One region of the Actinomadura vinacea genome, then DNA from elsewhere that is predicted to be linked to it. Evidence: riboswitches for the same ligand, from Rfam matches in the RefSeq annotation. Region 1 holds a riboswitch; each other region holds the start of a gene.
The links. A riboswitch is a leader RNA that binds a small molecule or an ion and turns the genes downstream of it on or off. The one in region 1 is predicted to bind thiamine pyrophosphate.
Positions count from the first base shown of each region.

Region 2: linked by a shared signal. The riboswitch ahead of thiO (glycine oxidase ThiO) and the one ahead of thiC (phosphomethylpyrimidine synthase ThiC) in region 1 are both predicted to bind thiamine pyrophosphate.
Region 3: linked by a shared signal. The riboswitch ahead of ABD340_RS37275 (purine-cytosine permease family protein) and the one ahead of thiC (phosphomethylpyrimidine synthase ThiC) in region 1 are both predicted to bind thiamine pyrophosphate.

Region 1 is NZ_BAAARW010000024.1:45,787-50,004, forward strand. It holds gene thiC (phosphomethylpyrimidine synthase ThiC) at 1-1,696, opposite strand, end outside; TPP riboswitch at 1,691-1,802, opposite strand; gene ABD340_RS31595 (NUDIX hydrolase) at 1,953-2,474, opposite strand; gene clsA (cardiolipin synthase ClsA) at 2,696-3,358, shown strand; gene ABD340_RS31605 (sugar phosphate nucleotidyltransferase) at 3,355-4,218, shown strand, end outside.
Region 2 is NZ_BAAARW010000005.1:77,621-81,838, reverse strand. It holds gene thiE (thiamine phosphate synthase) at 1-489, opposite strand, end outside; gene ABD340_RS06925 (Rv2175c family DNA-binding protein) at 648-1,031, opposite strand; gene ABD340_RS06920 (NAD(P)/FAD-dependent oxidoreductase) at 1,069-2,274, opposite strand; TPP riboswitch at 2,360-2,475, shown strand; gene thiO (glycine oxidase ThiO) at 2,464-3,585, shown strand; gene thiS (sulfur carrier protein ThiS) at 3,734-3,979, shown strand; gene ABD340_RS06905 (thiazole synthase) at 3,982-4,218, shown strand, end outside.
Region 3 is NZ_BAAARW010000031.1:458-4,675, forward strand. It holds gene ABD340_RS37250 (Fpg/Nei family DNA glycosylase) at 295-1,158, shown strand; partial or broken gene ABD340_RS48195 (hypothetical protein) at 1,234-1,293, opposite strand; gene ABD340_RS37260 (hypothetical protein) at 1,336-1,755, opposite strand; gene ABD340_RS37265 (SSI family serine proteinase inhibitor) at 1,765-2,079, opposite strand; gene ABD340_RS37270 (rhodanese-like domain-containing protein) at 2,282-2,614, shown strand; TPP riboswitch at 2,695-2,808, shown strand; gene ABD340_RS37275 (purine-cytosine permease family protein) at 2,804-4,174, shown strand.

The DNA.
Region 1 (4,218 bases):
CGGAGGCGGCGAACTCCGCGGCCTTGTCGCGCATCCCGGCCTTCAGGGCCTCGTGCTCGGCCAGCCCGCGCTCGCCGGCGTACCGGCGCACATCCTGTGTGATCTTCATCGCACAGAAGTGCGGGCCGCACATCGAGCAGAAGTGCGCCGTCTTGGCCGGGGCGGCCGGGAGCGTCTCGTCATGGAACGAGCGCGCCGTGTCCGGGTCGAGCGCCAGGTTGAACTGGTCCTCCCAGCGGAACTCGAACCGGGCGTCCGACAGCGCGTCGTCCCACGCCTGCGCCCCCGGGTGCCCCTTGGCCAGATCCGCCGCGTGCGCGGCGATCCTGTAGGCGATCATGCCCGCCTTCACGTCCTCGCGGTCCGGCAGCCCCAGATGCTCCTTGGGCGTGACGTAGCAGAGCATCGCGGTGCCGTGCCAGCCGATCATCGCGGCGCCGATCGCCGAGGTGATGTGGTCGTGGCCGGGCGCGATGTCGGTGGTCAGCGGGCCGAGGGTGTAGAAGGGCGCGCCGTCGCACCACTCCTGCTGCCGGTCCACGTTCTCCTTGATCTTGTGCATCGGGACGTGGCCGGGCCCCTCGTTCATCACCTGGTTGCCGAACCCCGCCGCGATCCGGGTCAGCTCGCCCTGCGTGCGCAGCTCGGCGAACTGCGCCTCGTCGTTGGCGTCGGCGATCGACCCCGGCCGCAGCCCGTCGCCCAGCGACCAGGTGATGTCGTAGGCCGCGAAGATCTCGCACAGCTCCCGGAAGCGGGTGTAGAGGAAGTTCTCCTCGTGGTGGGCCAGGCACCAGGCCGCCATGATCGAGCCGCCCCGGGACACGATCCCGGTCTTGCGGCGCGCCGTCAGCGGCACGTACCGCAGCAGCACCCCGGCGTGCACGGTCATGTAGTCCACGCCCTGCTCGGCCTGCTCGATCACGGTGTCCCGGAAGACCTCGTAGGTCAGCTCGGCGGGGTCGCCGCCGACCTTCTCCACCGCCTGGTACAGCGGCACCGTCCCGACCGGCACCGGCGAGTTGCGCAGGATCCACTCCCGGGTGGAGTGGATGTCCCGCCCGGTGGACAGATCCATGATCGTGTCGGCGCCCCAGCGGGTCGCCCAGGTCATCTTCTCCACCTCGTCCTCGATCGAGGACGCCACGGCCGAGTTGCCGATGTTCGCGTTGACCTTGACCTTGAAGGCCCGCCCGATGATCATCGGCTCGATCTCGGGATGGTTGACGTTGGCGGGCAGCACCGCCCGCCCGGCCGCCAGCTCGTCCCGGACCAGCTCCGGTGCGACCCCCTCGCGCAGCGCCACGAACTCCATCTCCGGGGTGATCTCGCCGCGCCGTGCGTAGGCGCGCTGCGTCACCGGCCCGCCGGCGGCCCTGCGCGGCCGCCTCGGCCGGAAGGCCGCCCCGTCGCGGAGCGGGTCGTCCGAGCGGCGCCCGTCGTCCTCGGGACGGACCGCCCGCCCCGCGTACTCGGCGGTGTCGCCGCGCTCGGCGATCCACGCCTCGCGCAGCGGGGGCAGCCCGCGCCGCACATCGGCCCGGTGGGCGGGATCGGTGTACGGGCCGGAGGTGTCGTAGAGCACCACCGAGTCCCCGTTGCTCAACGGGACCTCCCGCATCGGCACCCGCAGATCGGCCCGCGAGCCGGTCAGGTACGTCTTTCGGGCAGGCTGAACCGAGCCGTGTTCGGTCATGACTGGATCTCTCCCTACGCCGGCATTACCCGGTCAGGTTCCAGCGGTCGGCGGCCGTCTCAGCCGCGATCTCAGCCCGGTTCGCCGGGCCCCCGCGATCTGTCGGGCACGACGTTAACCCCTCGCCCGCGGCGACGTCCACCGGGGGCGGTGCCGGCCGGGCCGAGCGCGGACGGCTTCGGGACGACCGGACGGCGCCGCGGCGTCGGCGGGACGCTCGCGGCCGGTCCCGGCCACGGCGGGTTCCGGACGCCGGTCAGCGCGCCGACGTCAGGTAGAGCAGCGCCGCCAGGCTGGACGAGGAGCCGATCTCGCCGCGCGCCGCCAGCTCCGGAATCGAGGCCAGCGGCACCCACTCGATCCGCTCGGCCTCCACGTCGGTCGGCTCACCGACCCGCTCCGCACCGTCGGCGCGGAACAGGTGGTGGACGCCGTCGTGCAGGCCGGGGGAGGCCGGGACGTCGAACAGGCGGCGCATCGGTCCGGCCCGCCAGCCGGTCTCCTCCAGCAGTTCGCGGGCGGCGGCGCCGGCCGGGTCCTCGCCGTCCTCGACCCGCCCGCCGGGGATCTCCCACCCCCACTGGTCGGTGATGAAGCGGTGCCGCCAGATCAGCAGCGCGCGGTCGCGGTCGTCGACCGCGACGACGCCCGCGGCGTCGCGGACCCGCACCAGATGGTGGTCGAACCGGCGGCCGTCGGGCAGTTCCACGTCGGCGAGGCAGAGGTTCAGCCACGGACTGCGGTAGACGAACTTCTCCCCGTGCAGCGTCCATCGCATGCCCGGAAGGGTATCGGAGCCCTCACCGGCCCTGACGATAAGGTCGAAGGCACTGGGGGATAGGGGAGGCGAGCGCATCAGTGAGCCCTGATGTCGACAGGCCGCCGGAGCCGGGCCGCGACCCGGCCCCGGACTTCACAGCGGACTTCACGACGGACTTCACGACGGACTCCGCGGCGGACTCCGCGACCGGCTCCGTGGCGGACGCGGTGTCGGGCGCGATGACGGAGGTCGTGTCGGGCCGGATCTGGACGGTGCCGAACGCGCTGAGCTTCGCCCGGCTGCTGGGCGTGCCGCTGTTCCTGTGGCTGGTGCTGGCCGAGGCCGACTGGTGGGCGCTGGGCGTGCTGGTGTTCGCCGGCCTGTCGGACTGGCTGGACGGCAAGCTGGCCCGCGCGCTGGACCAGACCAGCAGGCTGGGCGCCGTGCTGGACCCGGCCGCCGACCGGCTCTACATCCTGGCGACGCTGGCCGGGCTGACCGTGCGCGACATCATCCCGCTCTGGCTGGTGCTGCTGCTGGTGGCGCGGGAGGCGGCGATCGTCCCGATCCCGCCGATCGTCCGGCGGCTGGGGTACATGGGGACGCTTCCGGTGCACTTCGCGGGCAAGGCGGCGACGCTGTGCCTGCTGTACGCCTTCCCGCTGCTGCTGCTCGGCGACCACGCCGGGTGGTGGGCCACCGCGGCGAAGGTCATCGGATGGTCGTTCGCGATCTGGGGGACGGCCCTGTACTGGTGGGCGGCCCTCCTCTACTGGGAGCAGACGCGGCGACTGGTGCTGGCCGGCCGCGCCGACCCCCCGGGCCCGCCGCCGGGCCCGCCGGGCGCTCCCGATCCGGGCCCTCCGGCCGGCGACGCGAAGGGAGCGCGGACACCGCGATGAAGGCCGTTGTGATGGCGGGCGGCGAGGGGACGCGGCTGCGTCCGATGACCGCCAACCAGCCCAAGCCCCTGCTCCCGCTCGTCAACCGGCCGATCATGGAGCATGTGCTCCGGCTGCTCAAGCGGCACGGGTTCACCGAGACGGTGGTGACCGTGCAGTTCCTGGCCGCGCTGATCCGCAACTACTTCGGCGACGGCGAGGAGCTCGGCATGAGGCTGAGCTACGCCACCGAGGAGATGCCGCTCGGCACGGCGGGCAGCGTCAAGAACGCGGCGGAGGCGCTGCGCGACGACCGCTTCCTGGTGATCTCCGGGGACGCGCTCACCGACATCGACCTGACCGACATGGTGCGCTTCCACCGCGAGAACGGGGCGCTGGTCACCATCGGGCTCAAGCGGGTCCCCAACCCGCTGGAGTTCGGCATCATCATCGTGGACGACGAGGGCCGCGTCCAGCGCTTCCTGGAGAAGCCGACCTGGGGGCAGGTGTTCTCCGACACCGTCAACACCGGCATCTACGTCATGGAGCCGGAGGTGCTCGACCAGGTGGCGGACGGCACGCCCGTCGACTGGTCCGGCGACGTGTTCCCCAAGCTGCTGGCCGAGGGCGCGCCGCTTTACGGGTACGTCGCCGACTGCTACTGGGAGGACGTCGGCACCCATGCCAGCTACATGAAGGCGCAGGCCGACATGCTGTCCGGGCTGGTCGACGTCGATCTGGACGGCTTCGAGCTGTCCCCGGGGGTGTGGATCGGGGAGGGCGCCGAGGTCGACGCCGAGGCGGTGCTGAAGGGCCCGCTGTACGTCGGCGACTACGCCAAGGTCGAGGCGGGCGTGGAGCTGCGGGAGTTCACCGTGCTC
Region 2 (4,218 bases), on a different contig from region 1:
CAGCAGCTTCAGGCCGGGCGCCGCCCGGCCCGGCTTGGTCGGCGTCGGCCAGACCGGGCCGGCGCAGAAGTAGTCGACGCCCGGCTCGGCGGCCGCGGCCGAGGCCTGCTCGTCGGAGTGCGTGGACCGGCCGATCAGGATGTCCTCGCCCACGATCGCGCGGGCGGCCCCGACCGGCAGGTCGTCCTGCCCGAGGTGCAGCACGTCTGCCTGGACGGCGTGCGCGATGTCGGCCCGGTCGTTGACGGCCAGCAGCGCCCCGTGCCGGTCGCAGGCGTCCCGGAACACCCGCAGGTGCTCCATCTCCTGCCGCGCTTCCAGGTCCTTCTGGCGAAGCTGGACGATGTCGACGCCGCCCGCGAGCGCCGCGTCGAGGAAGGCGGGCAGGTCCCCCTGACGCTCCCGGGCGTCCGTGCAGAGGTAGAGGCGGGACCGGTCGAGCCGGGCGCGCAGGGCCACGGCACGTTCGGAGAGCAGATGCCTGGACACGGTCGGGGCTGGTTCCTTTCCGGCACTGGGCAGAAGCGATCACGGGGCCGGCGCGGCGCGAACCGCCGCCGCGCGCGGCCCCGTCATCCTGTCATGTGTGCTGCTTTGGACTGCTCTGATGGGCTAAGTCCGGTTCCGCGCCGGGCCCGGACCGCCGGTCAGAAGGCCAGCGCCTGCGCCCGCCTGCGGACCTCGGTTCCGCGGTTCTCGCTGAGCGCCTGGACCGGCGTGCCCGGCAGCGTGTCGTCGGCGGTGAAGAGCCAGCGCAGGGTCTCCACATCGTCGAACCCCGCGTCCGACAGCAGCGTGAGAGTGCCGGGCAGCCCCTTGACGACCTGCCCGTCCTTGATGAAGGACGCGGGCACCATGGGCCTGCCCTCGCGGCGTACCGCCAGCAGTTTGCGCTCGCTGAGCAGCTGCTTGATCCTGCCGCTCTTGATCCCGAGGGCGTCGGTCGCCTCCTTGAGGGTGAGCCACTCACCGACGAGGGATTCGGTCCGGGGATCCAGAGCGCTTTCTACGGTTGCGTGCAGTTGCGTCACGCCCCCTTGCTACCACGCGCCCATGACGCTCAAACCCTCAGGAACGCACCGCGTCCTTGATCGGAATGTCGGGATCGGCGACGGCCTCGGGGTCGACCGGGGTGCCCGCGGCGATGACCCGTCTGGCCTGCATCAGGTCGCGCGGCCGGTTCACCGTGAGGACGGCCTCCAGCCGGTCCCCGCTGAGCCAGCAGACCGCCCACTTGGCCTCCGCCGGGTCGCCGCGGCGGACGAGGCGTTCGGCCGCGGGGTGGTGGCCCGCGTACTGGACCATGCGCCCGAACTGCTCGGACCAGAAGTAGGGGACGGGGTCGTAGGCCGCCTCCTGGCCGAGCAGGGTCGCGGCGGCGACCTCGGGGGCGTTGAGGGCGGTGTCCCAGTGCTCGACGAGCAGGCGGCGCCCGTACCGGTGCGACCACCAGGCCGCGCAGTCGCCGACCGCGACGATGTCGGAGCGGAGGTCGTCCGCGCCGACGGTCGCGCGGAACGCGGCGTCGGTGACGATCCCGCCCTGGACCAGGACGCCGGAGCCCTCCAGCCAGTCCAGCGAGGGGCGGACGCCGACGCCGACCACGACCTCGTCGGCGGCGATCCGGCCGCCGTCGGCGAGGGCGAGGCCGTCCGCCTCGATCGCGGCGACCTTGACGCCCGTGCGCAACTCCACGCCCGCCTCGGCGTACCAGGGGGCGGTGAGCGCGCCGACCTCCGGCCCGACGGCGTTGGCCAGCGGCGTGTCGGCCGCCTCCACGACGGTGACCGCGCAGCCCTTCCGGGCGGCGGTGGTGGCGACCTCGGCGCCGATCCAGCCGGCCCCGACGATGACGACGCGGGTGCCCTCGGCCAGGCGGGCGCGCAGGGCGCGGGCGTCGTCGACGGTGCGCAGCACCCGCTGCGGCCCGCCGCCGGGCAGCGTGATCGGGGCGGCCCCGGTCGCGATGACGAGCCCGTCGAAGCGCAGGTCGCCGGCCGTGGTGGCGACCGTACCGCCGCCTCCCGGCGCGGGCCGCAGCGCGGTGGCGCGCTCGCCGAGCAGCAGCCGGGCGCCGAGCGCGTCCCAGTCGGCGTCGACGGTGGTGTCGTCGCGCTCGCCGGCCAGCACCGCCTTCGACAGCGGCGGCCGGTCGTACGGCCGGTGCCGCTCCGCGGAGACGAGCGTCAGCCCGCCCTGGAATCCCTTGCCGCGCAGGGCCTCGACCGCTCGCACGCCGGCCAGCCCGCCACCCACCACGACCACGCTCTCCATGACGGCTCACGATAACCACCGGACCGGCCCGCGGGACGGGTGGTGCCCGGGTCGCCCCATAATCAGCAGGTGGACGTAGGCTAGGGGGAACATGCGCGGGAGTCCGGTACGACCGGGCTGAGAGGGCGGCTATCGACGGGCCGCCGACCGCTTGGACCTGATCCGGATCATGCCGGCGAAGGGAGCGGGATGGACATTGCGATCATCGGTGCCGGTGTCATCGGGCTGGCCACCGCCTGGCGCGCCGCCGCACGCGGCGCCGCCGTCACGCTGATCGATCCGGCCCCCGCGAGCGGCGCGTCCGCCGTGGCGGCGGGCATGCTCACCCCGGTCAGCGAGCTGGCCTACGGCGAGGAGCCGCTGCTGCGCCTCGGCCTGGCCTCCCGCGACCGGTACGGCGCGTTCGCCGCCGAGCTGGAGGAGCTGACCGGGCTGCCCACCGGCTACCGCGCCGACGGCATCCTGGAGGTCGCCTTCGACGCCGACGACCTGGCCCACCTCGACGAGATGCGGCGGTTCCAGGAGTCGCTGGGCGTCCCCGCCGAGGCGCTGAGCGGCCGCGAGTGCCGCAGGCTGGAGCCGATGCTGGCGCCGGGCGTGCGCGGCGGCCTGCTGGCCCCCCGGGACGGCGCGATCGACCCGCGGCGGCTGGCGCCGGCGCTGCTGGCGGCCGCCGAGCGGCACGGTGCCCGGCTGGTGCGCGAGCACGCCGCCGCCGTGATCGTGGCGGACGACGCGGCCAGGGGCATCCGGCTCCGCGACGGCACCGAGGTCCGCGCCGACAGGGTGCTGCTGGCGGCCGGTTCCTGGTCGGGCGGCATCGGGGGCCTGCCGCCCGGGATCGTTCCACCGATCCGCCCGGTGAAGGGCCAGGTCATCCGGCTGCGCACCGCCGTGCCGTTCCTGCGGCGCTGCACCCGCGGGGTGGTGAAGGGCTCGCCGGTCTACCTCGTGCCGCGTGCCGACGGCGAGGTGGTGGTCGGCGCCACGCAGGAGGAGATGGGCTTCGACACCCGGGTGACCGCCGGCGGGCTGTGGGAGCTGCTGCGGGACGCGCGGGAGCTGCTGCCCGGCATCACCGAGCTGGAGTTCGTCGAGGTGTCGGCGGGGCTGCGCCCCGGCTCCCCCGACAACGCCCCGGTGATGGGCCCGACCGGGCTGCCCGGTCTCGTCCTCGGCACCGGCCACTTCCGCAACGGCATCCTGCTCACCCCGATCAGCGCCGACATCCTCACCGAGGCGCTGCTGGAGGGCACCGTGCCCGAGGCGGGCCGCCCGTTCACCCCCGACCGGCTGGAGGACGCGGCATGACCGAGCGGAGCGAGGGCATGAGCGCGGTTCTTGCCGGGGGGTGTGGGGGCGCGACCGGCCGAGCGCCCGGAGGGCGGTCGCGCGATCTTGCCGGGGGGTGCGGGGGGTCGTCCCCCCACCGCGAATCGTCCCCCCAGGAGGAGGCGGCATGACCGAGCGGGCGGGCGAGAGACGGCCCGGCATCACCGTGGTGGTCAACGGGGAGCCGTGCGAGCTTCCCGCGGGCACCAGCGTCGCCGACGCGGTCGCCCGGGTCACCGGGCGGTCCGGGCCGGCGGCGTCCGGGGTCGCGGCGGCGCTGAACGACGAGGTGGTACGGCGGTCGGAGTGGACCGCGACGACGCTGGCGGAGGCGGATCGGCTCGAGGTGCTGACCGCCGTGCAGGGAGGCTGACGGTGGACCCCCACGAGAACGACGACGCGCTGGTCATCGCGGGCGAGCGGATCGGCTCGCGGCTGATCACGGGAACCGGCGGCGCGCCCAGCATGAGCGTGCTGCGCGAGGCGCTGCGGGCGTCGGGCACCGCGCTCACCACGGTCGCGATGCGGCGGGTGGACCCGTCGGCCCGCGGCTCGGTGCTGGACGTGCTGCGCGAGTGCGAGATCCGGGTGCTGCCCAACACCGCGGGCTGC
Region 3 (4,218 bases), on a different contig from region 1:
TTCTTTTACCCCTGGGGGGTATCTTTCTCTCCTCATGCTGACATAACGCTCAGGACATGACAACCCCTACCCCCTAGGGGTTATTCCGATCGCAGCCACAACCTGGGAGCGGGGAAAGTTATCCACACCCACACGGGGGCGGAGTGGACGATCTTGGTGGAATTTTGTTCTAGTTTGTAGGGCTCTATCCCATGAAAGTGTCGAACACCCGGGCTCGCGCCCGCCTGTCCACAGAGTTGTCCACAGGTTTCCACAGGGATGTGGACACCTCCCTCCGTCACGGATACTTGAGCCATGCCTGAGCTACCCGAGGTCGAGGCGCTCGCCGGCTTCCTGCGCGAACGCGCGGCCGGTCACGCCATCGCCCGTGTCGATGTTCTCGCCATCTCCGCGCTGAAGACCTACGACCCGCCGGTCACGGCGCTCGGCGGGCTGACCGTCACCGGGGTCGCCCGGCACGGCAAATTCCTCGACCTCGACGTGGACGGGCTGCACCTGGTCGTCCACCTGGCGCGGGCGGGGTGGCTGCGGTGGCGCGAGGAGATGCCCGCCAAGCCCGCGCGGCCGGGTGGCAAGAATCCGCTCGCCCTGCGGGTCCATCTGGATGACGGGTCCGGCTTCGACCTGACCGAGGCCGGCACCAAGAAGGGCCTGGCCGTGTACGTCGTTCGGGACGCGCAGGAGATCCCCGGTGTCGCCTCGCTCGGGCCCGACCCGCTGGGCGAGGGGTTCACGCCGGAGGCGCTGGCCGCGATCGTCAACGGCAAGCGCGCCCAGATCAAGGGGTTGCTGCGCGATCAACGGATCGTCGCGGGCATCGGGAACGCCTACTCCGACGAGGTGCTGCACGCCGCCCGGATGTCACCGTTCAAGATCGCCTCTTCGCTGACCGAGGACGACGTCCGCACCCTCCACGAGGCGATCGTCGGCACGCTCCGCGACGCGGTCGAGCGGTCCCGCGGCCTGGCGGCCCAGGATCTCAAGGGCGAGAAGAAGACCGGGCTGCGAGTGCATGCCCGTACCGGTGAGAAGTGCCCGGTCTGCGGCGACGTCATCCGCGAGGTGTCGTTCGCCGACTCCTCGTTGCAGTACTGCCCCACCTGCCAGACCGGCGGCAAGCCGCTGGCCGATCGCCGGATGTCGCGGCTGCTCAAGTGAGCGCGAACGGGCACCGGTAACGGTGTCGGTGGACTCCAGCAGATCCATCCGCACATGCGGCTCCGGCAGGTAGTGGCGCACCGGCAGGCCCGTTCCGAAGAGCAGCCGCGGACTGCCCGTCTCCGCCACCGTCACCCCCTCGTCCCACCCCGCGCTGCGCCTGTTGAGGCCCGCGGGTCAACCTGGTGAGCCCCAGCCGCCGCAGGGCGTTCGCCGCAAGCTCCGCAAGGTGCTAAGGGCAGTCCCAGCCCGCAACGTAGGGCGCGGGTTGTCCTCGCCGTCCTCCTTGAACCAGGCGTTCCCGATGCCCGCGACGATTCTTTGATCGCGCAGCAACCCCTTGATCTGGGCGCGCTTGCCGTTGACGATCGCGGCCAGCGCCTCCGGCGTGAACTCCTCGTCCAGCGGGTCGGGCCCGACCCACGGGTGGGCCGGGTGGTGGGGTCGCAGCGCGGCTGCGGAGTGGGAAGTTCCCCTCCGGCGACGTGTTGTCCTTGGACGAGCCGTGCGGGCCGGAAGGGGCGGTCGCGGTCGGAGCGGCCGCGGAGTAGGCCGCCGAACCCGGGTCGGCGGGCTCGGCGGTGCGGGGTTTGAGATGTTCTTGGCTCAGCGGACCTTCGGCACGTCGCCCAAGAGCGGGGCGACCTGGGTCCAGCGGTGCAGTTCGCAGCCGTCGGCGCGGGTGAACTTGGCGTCGACCGGCTTGTCATGCCAGGTGCCCTTGACCGTGGCGATCTCCGGACCACCATAGATCTTGGTGCACATCTGGTCGGTGGGTGTGGGCTTGAAGGGATCCTTGGCCTTGGCCAGCGTGGCGCACGCCTGCTGCGCCTTCGGGTGATCGCCGCCCGCGGGGTCGCAGGACAGCGTCCAGGTCTTGGCCGGCGCCTGGGCGGAGGCCTTGACTTGGACGGTCAGCATGTTCTTCGCCTCCGGGGATCCGGAGGGCTGGACGGACGTCGTGGCCGAGGGCTGGTCAGCGGGTTTGCTCGTGGCCTGTTCTGAGCCGCAGGCAGCCAGTGACAGGATCATGGCTAGCCCGGGCGTCGTGAAAAGGAGCGTCCGATACCGCATGCGTGATTCGACGCAGGTGGGGTCCGCGCGGTTCCATGGAGGTGTGATGATTTTCGGGGACGATGTCCCGGCGGTTGACGCGAAGGACGTTCCGCAGGACGCGTACCTGCTGGATGTGCGCGAGCAGGAGGAGTGGGACGCCGGTCACGCGCCCGGGGCGGTGCACATTTCGATGGGACGGTTGAGCGACCGCGCCGGCGAGGTGCCTCGCGACCAGGAGGTCTACGTGGTCTGCCGGTCCGGGCAGCGTTCGGCGCAGGTGACCGTCGCGCTGAACCAGGCGGGCTGGCTGGCCAAGAACGTCGACGGCGGCATGAAGCGCTGGGTGGAGGCCGGACGGCCGATCGAGACCGACTCCGGCGCACCGCCGTACATCGCCTGACCTGGTCTTACCGCCGGATGCCACCGGCCGCACCGGACCGGTGGTGGTTTCGCGTGGTTCGCCTCGGTACGATCTGTTCGACCGATATCCGCGGGAGCTCGGGCCGACCGGGCTGAGAGGGCGACTCATCGGCGTCGCCGACCGCATGAACCTGTCCGGGTAATGCCGGCGTAGGGAGAGTGCTCTCCGGTGCGCGAATCCAGCGTTGCGTCCAAGGCCGAGCGGCGTCCGCACGCCGAGGTCCCCTTCACCCTCGACGAACCGGCGCCCCGGGCGCTCGGCTTCTGGGACCAGGGTGCGTTCTGGGCCAATCTCGGCGTCAGCCTCTTCGCGTTCTCCGGCGCGTACACCGTGCTGGCCCCCGACGAGAACGGCCGTCCGACGCTGTCGATCGCGGCCGGGATCGTCGCGATGACCGTCGGGACGATCTTGGGCGGGCTGATGCTGGGCCTGGCGGCGGCGCCGGGCGCGCGTACGGGGCAGCCCGCGATGGTGCTGCTGCGCGGGCTGTTCGGCGCCCGGCTGTCGTATGTGCCGACCGTGCTGAACATCGCGCAGCTGGTCGGGTGGGGCACGTTCGAGCTGATCGTGATCGCGGACGCGGCGCGCCGGCTGTGGGACGGCCCGCCGCGCTGGGGGTACGTGATCGCGGCGGGGATCCTGACCACCGCGCTGACGATCTGGCCGCTGGGGTCGGTGCGGCTGCTGCGCCGCTACGTCACGGCCGCCGTGATGGTCGCGCTGGTGTACTTCTACGTCCAGCTGCTGCGCGAGCCGCTGCCCGACCTGACCGAGGGGTCCTGGGGCGGGTTCTGGATCGGGGCGGACGCGGCGCTGGCCGTGTCGATCTCCTGGGTGCCGGTGGCCGCCGACTACACCCGGCACGCGCGTTCCGCCCGCGGGGCCTTCGGCGCGGCCGCCGTCGGCTACTCCGCGACGCAGATCTTCGCCTACGTCCTGGGGCTGCTGGCGCTGGCGCTGGTGGCGGGGGACTCGGCGAAGGTGTTCGACCCGTTCCTGGGCGTGACGATGGGCGCGCTGTTCTTCGCGGTGTTCGTGCTGCGGGAGGCCGACCAGTCGTTCGCGAACGTCTACTCCACCGCCGTCTCCATCCAGAACCTGATCCCGCGCGCCGACCGCCGGGTGCTGACCGTGGCGCTGGGCGCCGGGATCACCGGGCTGGCGCTGCTGCTGGACATCGGGGACTACGCGGCGTTCCTCTCCCTGATCGGGTCGGTGTTCGTGCCGATGCTGGGCGTCCTGGCCGCCGACTTCTTCCTGGGCCGCGGGCGCCGCGGCTGGGACACCGCGCGGGACGCCCCGTCCCGCTGGGGCATGATCGCCGCCTGGGCGATCGGGTTCGTCGGCTACCAGCTGATCTACCCGGGCGGGGTGAGCTGGTGGGCGGCGTTCTGGCAGGACGTGCAGGGCGCGCTGGGCTTCACGCCGCAGACCTGGATGAGCGCGTCGCTGCTCTCCTTCCTCGCGGCCGGGCTCGCCGCCGTCCTGATCGGGCGGCCGGCCCGGCCGTCCCAGTCAACCCGGGTGGACGCCGGCTGAGCCCGCATGCCCGCCGCACCCGGCCGAATCCGCCTCTACCCAGG